DNA from 2 places in the Flavobacterium davisii genome. Region 2 is predicted to be linked to the other one. Evidence: riboswitches for the same ligand, from Rfam matches in the RefSeq annotation. Region 2 holds a riboswitch; the other holds the start of a gene.
What was found. Region 2 has a riboswitch for cobalamin ahead of NAB20_RS14395 (TonB-dependent siderophore receptor). Riboswitches for the same ligand answer to the same signal wherever they lie in the genome.
Positions count from the first base shown of each region.

Region 1: another riboswitch for cobalamin. It lies ahead of NAB20_RS12550 (TonB-dependent receptor domain-containing protein); the one in region 2 lies ahead of NAB20_RS14395 (TonB-dependent siderophore receptor).

Region 1 covers NZ_CP097869.1:2,928,862-2,936,686, forward strand. The annotation lists gene cobA (uroporphyrinogen-III C-methyltransferase) at 1-320, opposite strand, end outside; gene NAB20_RS12540 (SDR family oxidoreductase) at 325-1,155, opposite strand; gene NAB20_RS12545 (NAD+ synthetase) at 1,152-1,958, opposite strand; gene NAB20_RS12550 (TonB-dependent receptor domain-containing protein) at 1,977-4,589, opposite strand; cobalamin riboswitch at 4,701-4,904, opposite strand; gene cbiB (adenosylcobinamide-phosphate synthase CbiB) at 4,933-5,883, opposite strand; gene NAB20_RS12560 (histidinol-phosphate transaminase) at 5,868-6,890, opposite strand; gene NAB20_RS12565 (cobyric acid synthase) at 6,887-7,825, opposite strand, start outside.
Region 2 covers NZ_CP097869.1:3,355,493-3,363,317, forward strand. The annotation lists gene NAB20_RS14375 (YbhB/YbcL family Raf kinase inhibitor-like protein) at 1-402, shown strand, start outside; gene NAB20_RS14380 (DUF4252 domain-containing protein) at 567-1,067, opposite strand; gene NAB20_RS14385 (hypothetical protein) at 1,078-1,362, opposite strand; gene NAB20_RS14390 (S41 family peptidase) at 1,388-2,800, shown strand; gene NAB20_RS14395 (TonB-dependent siderophore receptor) at 2,939-4,852, opposite strand; cobalamin riboswitch at 4,921-5,200, opposite strand; gene NAB20_RS14400 (DUF2490 domain-containing protein) at 5,544-6,305, opposite strand; gene cobC (alpha-ribazole phosphatase) at 6,444-7,004, opposite strand; gene NAB20_RS14410 (adenosylcobinamide-GDP ribazoletransferase) at 6,989-7,789, opposite strand.

The DNA of each region.
Region 1 (7,825 bases), 430 kb from region 2:
GCTACTCTTCCATAAATAAAGGAATCACCGGACTTTAAACGGACAATTTTTTTTCCTTCTTGAGCATATTTAAAAAATAGCTCATGAATCGTATCTTGACGTTTCATGGCATCTTCTACATCTCCGTATTTTCGACCTACATATATTTTTTTGGCATTAGAGGATGTTAGATCTAGAATTTCTGATGATATTAAATTATCATATAGAATAATATCTGCCTTTTGAATTCTTTTAACGGCTTTTACTGTAAGTAACTCAGGATCTCCTGGACCAGCGCCTACAATACTTATAGTAATTGGTATTTGATATTCTAAATCCATATTTTTATTGTTCATTTAATAAGTCTAACGGATTGGGATACTTAAATGAATAGTTTAATTTTGTTTTGAGTTTATCTGAATTTATAATTTTATAGGATTCATTCGGACTAATAACAAATGTAGGTTTTTCTAAACCTATTTTTTCAGCTGCAAGTTCATAATATTCTTTCCGCTTAGGATGGATGTCGGTACTAGCATTAAATATTTCACCCCAAATTTCTTTAGCTATAATGGTTTGGATAATATTAATACAATCATCTTGATGAATTACGTTTATAGGCGCCTCTCCATTTTCCACTCCTTTTTTGCCTGCTAAAAAACGCCCTGGCATTCGATCATAACCGATTAATCCAGAAAAACGAATTATGGTGGTTTTAAACTGGATTTGATTTAAAAGCATTTTTTCTACTATTAATAAAGCTTTTCCACTATCTTTTTGAGGCATTCGTATTTCTTCTTCTGTTACGATTTCATTTGTATCAGGATAAACAGATGTAGAACTTATAAAAAGTATTTTTTGTATTTTACTTTTTAGTATTTCTGGTATTAATTGTTCAAATTGTTTGGTATGAAATAGAATAATATCAGCTCTTCTCTTAGGTGGAAAATTAATTATCAGAATATCCGAATCTAAAAATTCTGTTATTTCTTGTCCTTCAATATCGGTATCTGTTACTGAAATGAAGTAAGGTAAAATTCCTTTTTGTTTTAATAAAGGAATTTTATCAAGATTTGTAGTAGAGCCTTTTATTTCATAGCCTTTTTTTATTAGACTTTCTGCTAGAGGTAATCCTAACCAACCGCAACCTAATAGACTTATTTTTTGTCTTTTCATTCGCTTTCTGTTATTCTTATTCTTGAACGAAGATACAAATCAAAATAAAGGAAAAGGATAATTCCTAGGAATCCTATACCTATTAAATTATTTTGTAAATCGTTTAATTCTAAATTAGAATTAAAAAGAGTTATTATTTTATAAATGGGAATAATAAAACACATTATGGTTATTAATATGTTTAATTTAAAACGATGTTTTTGAATCTTAGTCCGGTCAAATGTTTTTAATAATTTACTTAATAAGTAGGAATCTATTGTTCCTGTAAACATTAATCCTATGGAAAAGACAACGCCTCCTACTACTGAAAATAACCAATGATGAGTTCCTGAAACGGCTAATCCAAAGGCAGCAATTTGTGATGATGTGTCAAATATAAAACCAAAGATAACTCCTGTTATAAATACTGTAATGGGATGGATACTTTTATCTAAGAATTTAGGTATTAAGTATTTTTTTATATTCAAAGAATAGGTTGTTTCTGACTGTAATAATGTTATTATATTCCTAATTCCCATAGTAAATAGTAAAAACATAGGCAACCAATTAAGTAAGGAATCAACCCAAATAGGGACTTCAAAATTATTTTTCAGATAACTCAATACCAATGCTATTAGTGTAACCATTACACCATGTCCTAAAGTAAATAGGGTTCCAACCCATTTAGACCAAGTATCATTTTTTTCATGTAGTCGATACGTATAATTATCTATTACGGTAATATGGTCTGGATCTAGACCATGTCGTAAACCTAAAATAAATAAAATAAGTAAGGCTGATAAGTTGTTGCTTAATAGTTCCATGAGTTGATAACTTAATTTTTAGAAGAAATAGGAAATGCTTCCTTTTATAAAAAAGGGGGTTCCGGGTGTATTATGAAAATCTGTCACTGCTTCTGTTTCATTTTTCAATCGTGATTTATCATAAAATTGTGCTTCATCCCATTTTACATTAAATATATTTTCAGTAGAAAGGCTCATTTCATATCGTGGTCTAGTATATCTAATAACTAAATCTGTTATGGTATAAGGCTTAGAAAATATAGATCCGTCTTCAACAGCAGGACGTTCTCCCATAAAACGATAGCGTAAACTGGCGTTAATACCATTCTCTAACTTTAAAGTTAAGCCTCCTGTTGAGTTCCATCTAGTATATAAAGGAATCAGATTTTCTTCTTTGGGAGCTTCTTTTAAAAAACTATATGCGTAATTTAAGTTCGTATCTGCCCATAAAAAATCTGTGAATTGGATTTTTAAAGAGGCATCTATCCCGTATTTTCTACTGGAACCTAAGTTTTCAAAGCTTCCATCATCTGAAATAAATTTAAATTCGGAACCACTATCAGTCCACCAAGCTGTAAAATTGAAAATAGATTTTTTGTATAGCTTCATTATAAGGCCTAAATCAAGACTTTGAGACTGCGGAACAGGATTACTGGCAGTGGGATCTTTACTGACTGCTGTATGTGCATAATTGGAATGAAAACCTATACCCCATTTTGTAAATATTGTCAAATTAGAGGTAGGATTAAAATATAATTGTGCCTTTGGGTTAAAACGGTAGACCGCTTTTTTGCCTGAATTATTATCATTTATTTTGTCTTTTAAATAAAAATCGAAAAGCTCATTTCTAAAGCCTAATTTGAGTGACCATTTAGGAGCAAACTGCCAATCTTCGTCTACATATAAACTATAATTAGTAATTGCTACATGATCATTTGCTGCTTTGCTCAAAAACGCTCTTTTTAAGACATAATCTCTCCCTAATCCTAATATATCGGTTCGAGTAACAAACCCGACTTCTGAATATAATTTTGTTGTTCCTACATTATCTAATCTATTATAAACACTTTTTAATCCAAACAAATCTCTTTTTTCCCACTGTAATATTTCATCTCCGTTAATAGGATCGTTCATAAAAAAAGTGAAATTTGAAAACAAGTCGAATATGTTTTTGGAATAATAGAATTGATTTTTCCAAGATTGAGTTTCATTTAACTTTGTATCTAATATTAGATTTGTATTAAGTCTTGAAGCTATTCCTCCTTCAGAATCATCTATAGAACCATATCTAGATAAAGTCCCCTTTTCTATGGCTCTTAAAGGTAATTGTCCAGAAGCATTCCAGCTACTTGAAAAATAGGATCCTGACAATACAAGGGCTGTTTTATTGGTAAGTTGAGCATTGTATCTTCCAAAAAAATTAAATCTTTTAAATTTTAATTTGCTTTCAAAAAAACCATCTGTATAATTGTATTCTGAAGCAAAATAAGCATTATCATTCCACTTAGAAACTAAATGTTTTTGATCTAGCACTTGAAGCATTGCTAAAACTCTTTGGGTATTAAATAAACCTGATTCTAGTTTAATATTATTTTTTTCTAAACGATATTTAGAATTAAATTGAGCTGCTCCTGCTACTGAAAAATCACCAAGACTTGCTTCATAAGGTCCTTTAAAAAAATGAACGTTTCCTATGGTTTCAGGAATCATAAAGTGCATATCTGCATACCCTTGTCCATGTGCATGAGAAGGCAAATTAGCTGGTATTCCATCCATTTGAATAGAAAAATCTGTTCCGTGATCATTATCTGTTCCTCTAACAAAAATTTGTTCTGCTTTTCCTCCACCTGCATGTTGTGCAATAAATAATCCAGGAACTGCTCTCAGTAAATCTTGTCCTGATTTTATTGGTTGTAATTGTAAACTAATTTGATCTATTTTATTTTCTTGCTTTTTGGCAAACGCTGTTGTAATTACTAGTTCTTCTAGATTCATTACATTATGTAATAAGGAAACATTTAGTAATTTTTGTTCGTTCTTTTTAAAATTTATTTTTAAACTAATTGAATCATATCCTATATGAGTAATAATAATCGTTTTTAATCCCTCTGAACTAAATTGTAATGTATATGAGCCATTTTCTTCTGATACGGTACTTTCTCCTGATTCTTTTACTTTAATGGTTGCTCCTACAATTTTTGTTTGATTTGTGGCATCTAAAATAAAACCATGAATCGTACTTTGTGCTTTTATGTTAGAAAAAAAGAATAAGAATGAAAAAATACAAAACCAATTAAATAGTTTTGTGAAAAAATTATTTTTCTTTTTTTTAGGTTCGATTATACTATTTGAAGAAAATAATAGGTCTTTTTTTAACAATATATTTTTTAGAATATGAGTTGTAACTATTCCTCTTGAAGTTTCAATATCTACTTCCTTATACCAAGTATTTTCGGGTTGGATATTTACAACAGGTCCTTTTTTACAAAAACCTTGACATTTAGTTCGAATGGTATGAACTTCATCGTTTAATTCTTGTTCTGTCAGAGTTTTTCGAAGTACTTGAATGTTTTCTTCTGCTCCATTATCTGTACAACAAGTACCATTACATAAATAAATAATTTTTTTAATCTTTGATAGATCCTTTGACATCTTAATTTTTTTTTCGTTAATAATCCCGTTAACTGATTATAAACGACCATAGAAAAAGGACGTGTGAAATAAAGGAAGCATTATATTCACTCATTAGCCTTTACTCCGAAAGCCGCGAATCAATGCAAAGGCAGGTCTTCTGACTTGTTCCAATTATAACGCCTTCCCGTTTTTATTTTGAAATGAAAATAGTGGCTAATTGTTATAATCTTTTTTTAGAACTTACAGCAGCGGGTACTGTTCCAGATTTACACTGGATTCCCTTTTAATTTGTTTTCATTTCTTGAAAACAAAACCATTGCGGTTACGAAAGTACAAAAAACTAAATCATCGTGATACATTATTAAAAAAAATAAAAAATACTACATTTTATTAATAATATAGTTACAATTGAAATTAATGCAACGGCATGATTTATAAAGGATACTTTTTTAAATTCGGAATGCTTAATTATTCGAGTATTTATTCCTATAAATGGTTTTTCAACTAGTTTTCCATAATATATATTAGGTCCTCCAAAACGACAATTCATGATAGCTGCTAAAGCTGATTCTGGATAACCTGAATTAGGGCTTGCGTGTTGGTTTCCAAATTTTAATACAAAAGAAAACAAGTTAGGTTTTCCGCTGATTATAATCATCAAAAAAGCCGTAATTCGAGCTGGCACATAGTTTACTACATCATCTAATCGAGCCGCAAATTTTCCAAAATAAAAATACCTATCGCTTTTATAACCAATCATAGAGTCCAAAGTATTGATCATTTTATAGGTCATCATGAATGGTAATCCTCCGATAGCGTAATAAAAAAGTGGTGCAATTACGCCATCACTCAAGTTTTCAGATAAAGTTTCAAAAACGGCTATTCTTATTTGATTTTCTGAAAGTGTCGTAGTATCTCTTCCTACAATCCAAGATAGTCGTTTTCTTCCTGCTTCTATTCCTTTTTCTTCTAATGTATTAAATACTTCTTTTCCTTCTTGGATTAAACTTTTGTTAGCCAAGCCATAAAAAATGAAAAGACAGGCAAATAGACTATAAAGAATGGGATTAAATTCTAATAAAATATTTGATAAAAAATAAAAAAATAAAAAGACAAAACTACATAATACAAATGTTAGAAAAATTCCTTTTATAAATCGAAATTTTCCTTTATTTAAAAGTTTTTCTCCTAAATAAATTGTCGTACCAAAAAGTCTGATAGGATGTGGTAACCATCTAGGATCTCCTAATAATAAATCTAATAAATAACCTATAACCAAAGGTCCTAAAAAAATAATTAAAGAATGATCCATTGATTAATAGCGTTTATTAAAAGTTGATTTTCTGGTGGTTTTTGAGTAGCTAATCTAAAATATTGTGATGAAAGTCCTTTAAAATTACTGGCATCTCGAATAAGTAATTGATGATTCTTTAGAAGATATTCCTTTAGTTCTGAAGCTGTTTTTATATTTGTTTTACACAAGAAAAAATTAGTTTTTGTTGGATAAACTTCTATATCTTTAATTTGCTGTAAGGTGTTTGCAAATTGAGTAGTATCTGCTATTATTTTTTCTATAGGTAATACAATATTAGAAGCATTTTTAACTATATATTTTCCCGCTTCAATTGCCATAGTGTTTACAGACCAAGGCATTTTAAAGGTTTCTATTGCTTGAATATTTTGTTTTTGACTCATCATATAGCCTAATCGCAAACCGGGTATAGAATATGTTTTAGTTAATGACTTTACTATCAATAAGTTTGAAAAATTAGAAATTTCATCAATCATAGAAATTTTACTTTTTGTAAAGTCTACATAAGCTTCATCTATTACAAACAAGACTTTGGGATTATTTTCTAAAAGAGAATGAAGTATTTTTTTTTCAAAAATAAATCCTGTTGGGTTATTTGGATTACCTAAAAAAACAGCTTGTGTAGAAAAATGATATTTTTCGTGTACATCTGACCATTTTATATAATCTAATGTTATGTCATAGCTAGAACAAGCGTCATTATATTCTGCAAATGATGGTATAATGATGGTGGCTGATTTTTTTTGTAAAAAGTGTGCAATCAAATAAAATGCTTCGGTAGCACCATTCGTTACTAATAGTTGATTTGGTTTTAATTGGTGCCAACTCGCTAATTCCTTTTGTAATGATTCTGCATTGGCTTCAGGATAACTTGTAATTTTATCCCAATGTTGAAAAAGATGTTCTTTTAATCCTTTAGGAGGATCTTCATAAAAAACATTGGAGCTAAAATTTACTTTAATCTTTCCTTTATATAAATAACCATCGTCTCCGTGTCCTAAAATCATGCTTCTTTTTCTTTAAGAACTTTATAAATATAATGAATGTCTATATGATCTCTCAAATGTTGTGCTAACAAATCATATTGTTCTTCTTTAAAAGATTTATAATCAAATATAGTAGTTGTTAAATCTTTTTTTGTTTGTAAAAGTAAATCATTAATTACAATATCATTATCCAATATGCCATGAATATAGGTTCCCCAACATTTATCTGATAGGTAATAGCCATCATTTGTTTTATTATCAAAAGTGTTTAAAGGTGATTTTGTATTTTCTACTGTGGAAACCCCCATGTGTATTTCATAACCTTTGCATATTTCTTGGTATTCTTTAAACTGAAATTGCACTTGCCGAGTTGTTTTTTCTTGTGTAAGAATTGTTTCTATAGGAAGTATTCCTAAACCTGCCATACATTCTATTGTACCTTCAATATGATTAGGATCTTCTATTGTTTGTCCCATCATTTGATAACCACCGCAAATCCCTATCACAATTTTATTATTTTTATAGCTATTTATAATGGCTTTTGCAACGCCATTATTTTTTATATCAATTAAATCTGAAATAGTATTTTTGCTCCCTGGAATAATTATAATATCTGCTTTTTCTATTTCTGAAGGTATTTTACTATAAAATAAATTTACATTTTCATGATGTTCTAGGACATTAAAATCAGTATAATTAGACAGTTTATTCAGTAAAATAACAGCAATATTTATTTTATTTTCTTTAACTAAAGAAGGTTTATTTTGAAGACTAACAGAATCTTCTTCTTCTATGTAAATATCTTTTCTATAAGGTACTATTCCTACGACAGGAATACCACAAAGATCTTCTATTATTTTTTTACCCTCTTCAAAAAGACGTGAATCGCCTCTAAATTTATTAATAATAATTCCTTTTAGTAAAGCTTTTTCCTCAGCTGTTAATAAGGCAACACT
Region 2 (7,825 bases):
AATATGTCTCCTCAATTATTTTGGGAAAATGCACCAAAGGACACTAAAAGCTTTGCCATTACAATACACGATGAAAATGCACCTACAGGAAGTGGATGGTGGCATTGGCTTGCGTTTGACATTCCTGCTACGACTAAAGAATTAAAAACGGGAGCTGGAGATGTTACTAAAAACTTAATGCCTACTGGTACAATACAGAGTATTACTGATTTTGGAAAATCTGGTTACGGAGGTCCTTGTCCTCCTGAAGGTCATGGTTTTCATAAATACACTATTACTGTTTACGCATTAAAAACAGATAAATTAGGTTTAGACAAAAATGCTAGTCCTGCACTAGTGGGTTATTACTTAAATGGTAATACTCTTGAAAAAGCTTCTATTATTATGTATTACAAAAGATAATTCAAAAATACGATTCTTAAAAAAAGTGGTTGTCCAAACCATACTTCAACCAAAAGTAGACTGATTTTTTATTCAGACGATAAAAATTACATGATGCTGGATTTTATTTTTCCACAGAAAAAAGGCTACTAATATTATGATATTTCTTTTTGGGCAACCTCTTTTTATTTCTTAGTAGCTTTATTCAATTCTTCACCTCCTGGTAAATTCATTCGTTTAGTTAAAAGCGAAATTTCACTTAATGAAAAATTTCCCGTTAAAAACATCAAAACGGTTTCTTTTCCTTCCATAAAAAGTAATAACTCTGACACATTGGTACTTCCTGAAATCATTTTGGCATATATTTTGGCATTTCTCCCATTTTCATTTATACGTATCAACTCTTCTAATTTATCTCCATATTGATCTACACTAGTACGCATATCAGAAGTTGTTTTAGGATGCGTTGTTTTGAATACTTTTAAATAATCTAATTTTTTAATTAAATTTAAATAAGCTTGATCTTCTTTTGTTTCCATCTTGACTTTACTCATTAACTCAAACATCTTGTCATTTACAACAACAGAAGAGACATTGCTATTGCCTTCAAATCTATCAAAAGGGGTTTGCGCTATACTCACATAAGACGAAAGCATTCCTAAAAGGAACATTATTATTTTTTTCATTTTTATTGCTTTATTTTTTTTGAATAGTTTGCTTATGTTCTTTTAATCTCTGAGCATTTTTCATGCCAGAGTTCAATTGAATTGACATCAAATACAAGGCTTTTTGTGTTTCCTTATAAGCTTCTTCAGGGGATTGATAGGTTCCTAAGAAAGTTTTTTCCTTCTTTATATTCTGTGTTTTAAACCAATAATAGTAACTCCCAAACGCTACCGAACCAACTATAAATGTTAAAAACCAAAATAAATTTCGATTTTTTATTTTTTCTTTACGCATTTGATCTAATTTTAAGCTCATAAATTTACATCATATCTTTTTATAAATGAAAAAAAATATAATCCAGCTTTTCATCATTCTAACAGTTGGCACACTGTTTAGCTGTAATGATTTAGATGATCAACCTCAATATAGTGAGTTAGATGCTCATAATTTTATTTGGAAGGGTTTGAACAAATATTATTATTATCAAGAAAATGTAGCAAATTTGCGTGATGATCGTTTTGGTTCTCAAAACGATCTTAATTCTTTTTTGAATACTTTTTCAAAACCTGAAGCTTTATTTGAAAATTTAATTTACGATCGAAAAAACGTCGATAAATTTAGTTTTATATCTTCTAATTATACTATATTAGAACAGCTTCTTTCTGGAACGAATGATAGTAATGGTATGGAGTATGGGATTAGTCCTAAGAATGGTAGTAAAACTGAAGTTTTTGGCTGGGTAAAATACATCATGTCTAATAGTGATGCTAGTACAAAAGATCTAAAACGAGGAGATCTTTTTTATGCCGTTAATGATATACCCCTTACTCGTAGTAATTATCGTGAATTGTTATCTAAAACAAATTACACTTTAAATTTAGCATCGTATGATGGAGGTGCTATTACATCTAATGGAAAAACAGTAGCATTAACTAAAAAGGCGTATTCTGAAAATCCTGTTTATATTACCAATATAATAGAGGAAGGAAATAAAAAAGTGGGCTATTTAATGTATAATGGTTTTTATACATATTATGAACCGCAATTAAATGAAGCATTTGGTAAATTAAAAGCAGCTGGAATAACTGATTTAGTACTAGATTTACGTTATAATTCAGGAGGATCGGTAGCAACCGCTACTCGTTTAGCCAGTATGATTACAGGACAATTTGAAGATCAAATTTTTGCTAAAGAACAATGGAACTCTAAGATCAATAGTAAAATAGATCCTAATAGGTTATTAAATAAATTTACCTCACAATTAAAAAATGGTACTTCTATTAATTCATTAAATTTAAATAAAGTATATATCTTAACAACGGGCAATACCGCCTCTGCTAGTGAATTAATCATTAACTGTCTAAAGCCTTACATTCAGGTAATTCAAATAGGGACTACTACTACAGGCAAAAATGTGGGGTCTATTACAATGTATGACTCACCAGACTACACAAAACGAAATTTGAATCCAACGCATAGATATGCTATGCAATTAATTGTTTTAAAAATTGTTAATAAAGTAGGTTTTGGAGATTATGAAGCGGGTATTACGCCCGATGCGACTAATATATTAATGGAAGACATAAGTAATCTAGGTATTTTAGGGAACAGCTCTGAACCTTATTTAGCTAAGGTAATGAGCTTAATTAAATCTGGTAATAGAATTGGTATTCAAAAACCTCAATTTAAAATTGGCAATGAAATTATGGATCTTTCTAAACGTGATTTAAAATATGAAATGTATATAGATTAAACAACGCTCTATAACTACAAAATTATTTTTTATTCAAAAGTAAGGAGAAATCACAAAATAACGATAATGTGATTTCTCCTATTTATTGAAGTAATGAACTTATGAATATTATTATTTCTTAAGCCTTGACCGTTTTAATTAAAACTGAAAATTCATTCCGATTTTAAAGTTTCTTCCTCTTGTATTATATCCCATTGCTTCTATAAACTCCTCATTTAATAAGTTTTGAACGGATCCAAAAACATTCAAATGGTTTGATAATTTTACTTTTAAATTAGTGTGAAATAATTTATAAGCAGCAACAGATGTATCTGTTGCTTTAAAGGTAAAGGAGTTGTAATATGACACATTTCTAAAGTCTACAAACTGGAATTGAGCATCCCATGTGATAGATTTCGTAAACTCAACTGATACCCCCGCATTTACTCTATGTTTTGCAACGGATTTTGCAATGGCTTCATCATTTTCTACAAAAGTATAATTACCTGTTAGGCTTACTTTTTCTATAGGTTTTATCATTATATTGGATTCAATCCCTTTTGACTTATTGATTCCTTCTATATTTTCATATTGCCATCCTACATTTGAGGCCTTCTTTTTAAAACCAATTGAATTATTTTCTTCTCTATAAAATCCAACTGCTGAAATTTTTAATTTTTGATTTAAAAAACTTTTTTCAAAACCAGTTTCAATAGTAGCATTTTCTTGTGGGCTTAAATCTTTATTTCCATACTCAGAATATACTTGATATAATGTTGGTGCTACTACTGCTCCTCCTATTGATCCATATAATTTTAAATTGATTTTTTCAAAATTAAAGCTTGGATTAATATTAAGGATGATATAATCTTTATAGACACTGTGTTTTAAATAACGAGCTCCTGCATTTACATTTAATCCAAACTTGGTATTTAATACTGCTGTAATATAAGGATCTAACATAGTGTATTTAGCGTCTTGATTATAAATATTAACATAAGGAGTAGCTTGAAGCATATCAAAATATTGAAATTGAACCCCTGTAATAAAAGCTAAAGAGTTTCCTATATTGTATTTATTAAAAACGTCAACATTTATATTTCGTGATTTAGAAAAAGATTCAGTATAATTATTTAATGAAACTCCTGATAATCTTTTTTGTTCATAAAAGCCGAAAGAAGAATTTATTTTCAACTCTCCTTTTTCATATTTCATTGAAGGAGAAAAGCCTCCTCTAAACTGTTCTCCTATTAAAGTATTTACTTCATTATCTACAAAGGCACCTGTATCATAGGCAAATCTTAAGCGATCATAGTTAGCAAAAAAATTCAGCTTAATTTCTTTATTTATAACTACTCCTAATTGCTGATTAAGATTAACTCTTGAAAATTTGTCTTTTTCAAAATTATCTCCTTTTGCTTCACTAATGCCCGTTATTTCTGTACTATTTAGAGCGGTTAAAAAAGACATTTTTCCTTTTGTTCCGTTCAATGAAAAACCTTGATTATATTCTTCTGGTTTATATTTTTTAGTGGTTGCTAAGTTTTGCGTTCCTACATTAAAATAAGCTGTTCCTATAACTCCTTTGTCAGTTGCTTTTTTTAATGTAATATTAATAACTGCTGTGGCTGCATTAGCACCGTATAATACAGAGGAAGCTCCTTTAAGTACTTCTATGCTTTCAACTTGTTCTACTGGTAATAATCGTAAATCATACGTTGTTGAAATACTGGATGCGTCTACTACGGGATTGCCATCTATTAGGATTAAAACTTGTTTTGTGGTTCCTCCCCTAACGAACAATTCTAAATTTTTACCTACTCCACTCTGATTTCCTACAACTTCAAATCCGGCTAACTGGCTTAATATGGTAGCAACACTTTGTCCTTTTCTTTGTTCTAAATCTTTTGATGTAATTTTTTCAATCGTTCTTCCTGTTTTTGTTTTGTTTTGCTGAAATTTAGTCTCTGATACGACTATTTCTTCTATTTTTTTTGATTCTTGCTTTTGTGCAAAAGCAGTACCACCATACATACACGTTAAAACGCTTGCTAATAAAATGTTTTTTTTCATTTTAATTCTTTAAATGCGGAAAAAAAGACAGAATTTACCCATTCCCAAACTTTTTTTCCCGAAAGTTTGTTAATAAAATAAACTTAGGCAGGTCTCCTGGCTTGCGTCTTGTAATTAACCTTCCCGTATTAAATTATCAACAGTGGTTGTAGATTCTTACAAGCTTAATAGCTTACAGTTGCGGGTACAGCTCAGGTTTTGATCTTTGATTTTTTATTTTAGAGATTAGACTTCAGGAATATGATTCCTTTTCTGTTAATCTTCAAATAATACTTCTATAATCTCACTCTGATTCCCTTTTAAGCTGACTTTACACAAAAGTCGAGCACCATAAATTCACGGGCAAATTTAGTACATCTTTTGAAAAAAATAAAAAAAACACACACAAACAGATTCTTTTATTAAAAATTTCTCAACACAAAGATTCATAATCTCTAGATATTTCAAAGTTCAGTATATGATATTAGATTTATTTCATATCAAATTATGCGTTATACTTTGTAATGAGGATGAAAAGGGGAAAGAGGATAAAAATACAAGGATTTTTTTAAGCTCAACCTAATATGTTTATCCATAATCAATTTGTAATACTTAATCTGTTTTGAACAAATTTGAATAAAAAAAGCCACAACTATTATGTTGCAGCTTTTTTATTACTTAAAACAAAGATCTTATTATAAAACTTTTAAAATTATTTTTTCTTTGACCAATCTAAGTTCGTTATATAAGAAATCCTTAGCGTGGGATTATTTTCTTGTATGGTGTTGGGTACATTCCATAAATTTTGATGAATGTAACTTAATTGAATTTGATGTTGAGGGTTTAAATTATATCCTAAACCTGCAATTACTCTATTTTGTTGTACAAATGTTTTTGCTGCTTTTACTCCTATATTCATAAATATTTCGTCACCTAAAAAAGCAAACAATTGAGGTTTATCTTCTTTTTTAGTTAAGGTATAATTTACTAAATACATGTATCGTAAACGATTTCTATAATCTCTGCTCGTTATAGCAAAATCTCCTGCTTCATTTTTAGTAGCAACTCCTACCCAACGGCTTTCATCACGTAAACGATGGGTAAATCTAAAATTATCTTTAGCGCAACTATAAACACCTTGAATCCAAACATTATCTTCTGGTGTTACTACTCTATTTAAAGGAACATCTCCGTAGACAAAAAATTCATGGTGTGTATAACCTACACTAGCACTCATTTCTTTTGTAAACTGATAATCTACCGATGGACGGATGAAATACTGTTGTTTTTGATCAAAACCATTTGCAAATATCAAAGATCCTTCAAGTGTTAAAGAAAGGTTTTTATTTAGTTTGTTCTTTCCTAAATAATGTAACCAAATATCATTATTATGATTTATTACCTGACCTAATATGTTATTATAAAAAGACAATAACACAACTAAAAACAACGGGAATTTAATACTCTTTTTCATTTTTCTTGTTTAAGGGAGCGCAAAGGTACAATAAAAAACAAGAAAACAAATAAATCTCACATGTTTTTAAATATTTATCAGTCTGTGTTTAAAAAAAACAAAAAAAATGCTTCTCAAAGCAATTAACTAATTATTAACTTATTCATTTAAATCATCCTTCCTTATACTCTTTTTTAATGAAAGTATTTTTACTTCTCCAAAATCTACTTTGTTTGAAAAAGCTTCTGTAAGAGGTTTATTTTCTAAATAACAAATTAAGCTTCTTATGACACCTGCATGCGTAAAAATAACTAATGGTTGTTCTAATGATTGCTTATTTAGGTTTTCCCAAAATTCAATTACTCTTTCATACAAAATTTGAAAAGATTCCCCCATAGGAACTGAAATATTTACAAAATCTGACATCCAAGGAGTTCGTTCTTCTTCAGGTATTACATCCCAATTTTGTAGCTCCCATTTTCCAAAATTCATTTCTTTTAATCGGTCGTCTAATGTTATCTCTTCTTTTAAAAAACAATATTCAGCCAATTCTACACAGCGTGTTAAAGGACTACTATACACCAATGCTTTTACTGGTAATTGTTTTTTTATTTCCTGAAATTGCTCTAAAAAATTAGGTGCTAAGTTTACATCACTTTGTCCATAACAAACTCCTTTAGGACAAATGGTTTCTGTATGACGTACTAAATAAATTTGCATATTGTGAGAAAAGATAAAAGGGTTACTACTTCACTTATCTGCTCTAAAGCTCCTAAACAATCGCCTGTGTATCCTCCAATCCATTTAGTAAAATAGCGTCCCATATACAAGCGTGTGAGAAGCAAAAGGGGAAGTGTTAATAAAAAAAATGGATTGTATATAAAAGACATACATGCTAATGGTAATATCCCAAATAAAAGGACTCCTATTACTTCATATTGACTAAATGTTTTGGCTATAGGTTTACTTTTACTTAATTCATCTTCTCTTACATACGGTAACGTAAAGGAAAGTGAAATGGCATTCGCTCTGCTTATACTATGGTAGGTAATGAATAAAAGACTTGCATAAATATAAGGGTTCCAAGAAGCATCAGGTATTTTATTTATTATTTCAAAGAGGAGTAAAAATTTGGTTAGTAATAATAGTACAACACCTATGGTACCATAGGCTCCTATTGCACTATCTTTCATTATTTTTAATATTTTTTCTTTGGTCCAACCTCCTCCAAAACCATCGCAAACATCAGCAAACCCATCTTCATGAAAGGCTCCGGTAGTTAACACTCCAGCTATCATTGAAAAAATAATAGCAATGAATGATGAAAAAAGATAATGAGCTCCTAAAAATACTAAATAAGAAATACTTCCTACTAGCCAGCCTATTAATGGAAAATAACGTGTTGCTTTATTTAAATAAGTAGAATCATGATTAATATGTTTTGGACACGGAATACGTGTATAAAACATTAATGCTGTAAAAAATATATCCCGTTGTTTTTTCATTTTTATAAAAATTCTAGGTTGTAAATGATAAACGAA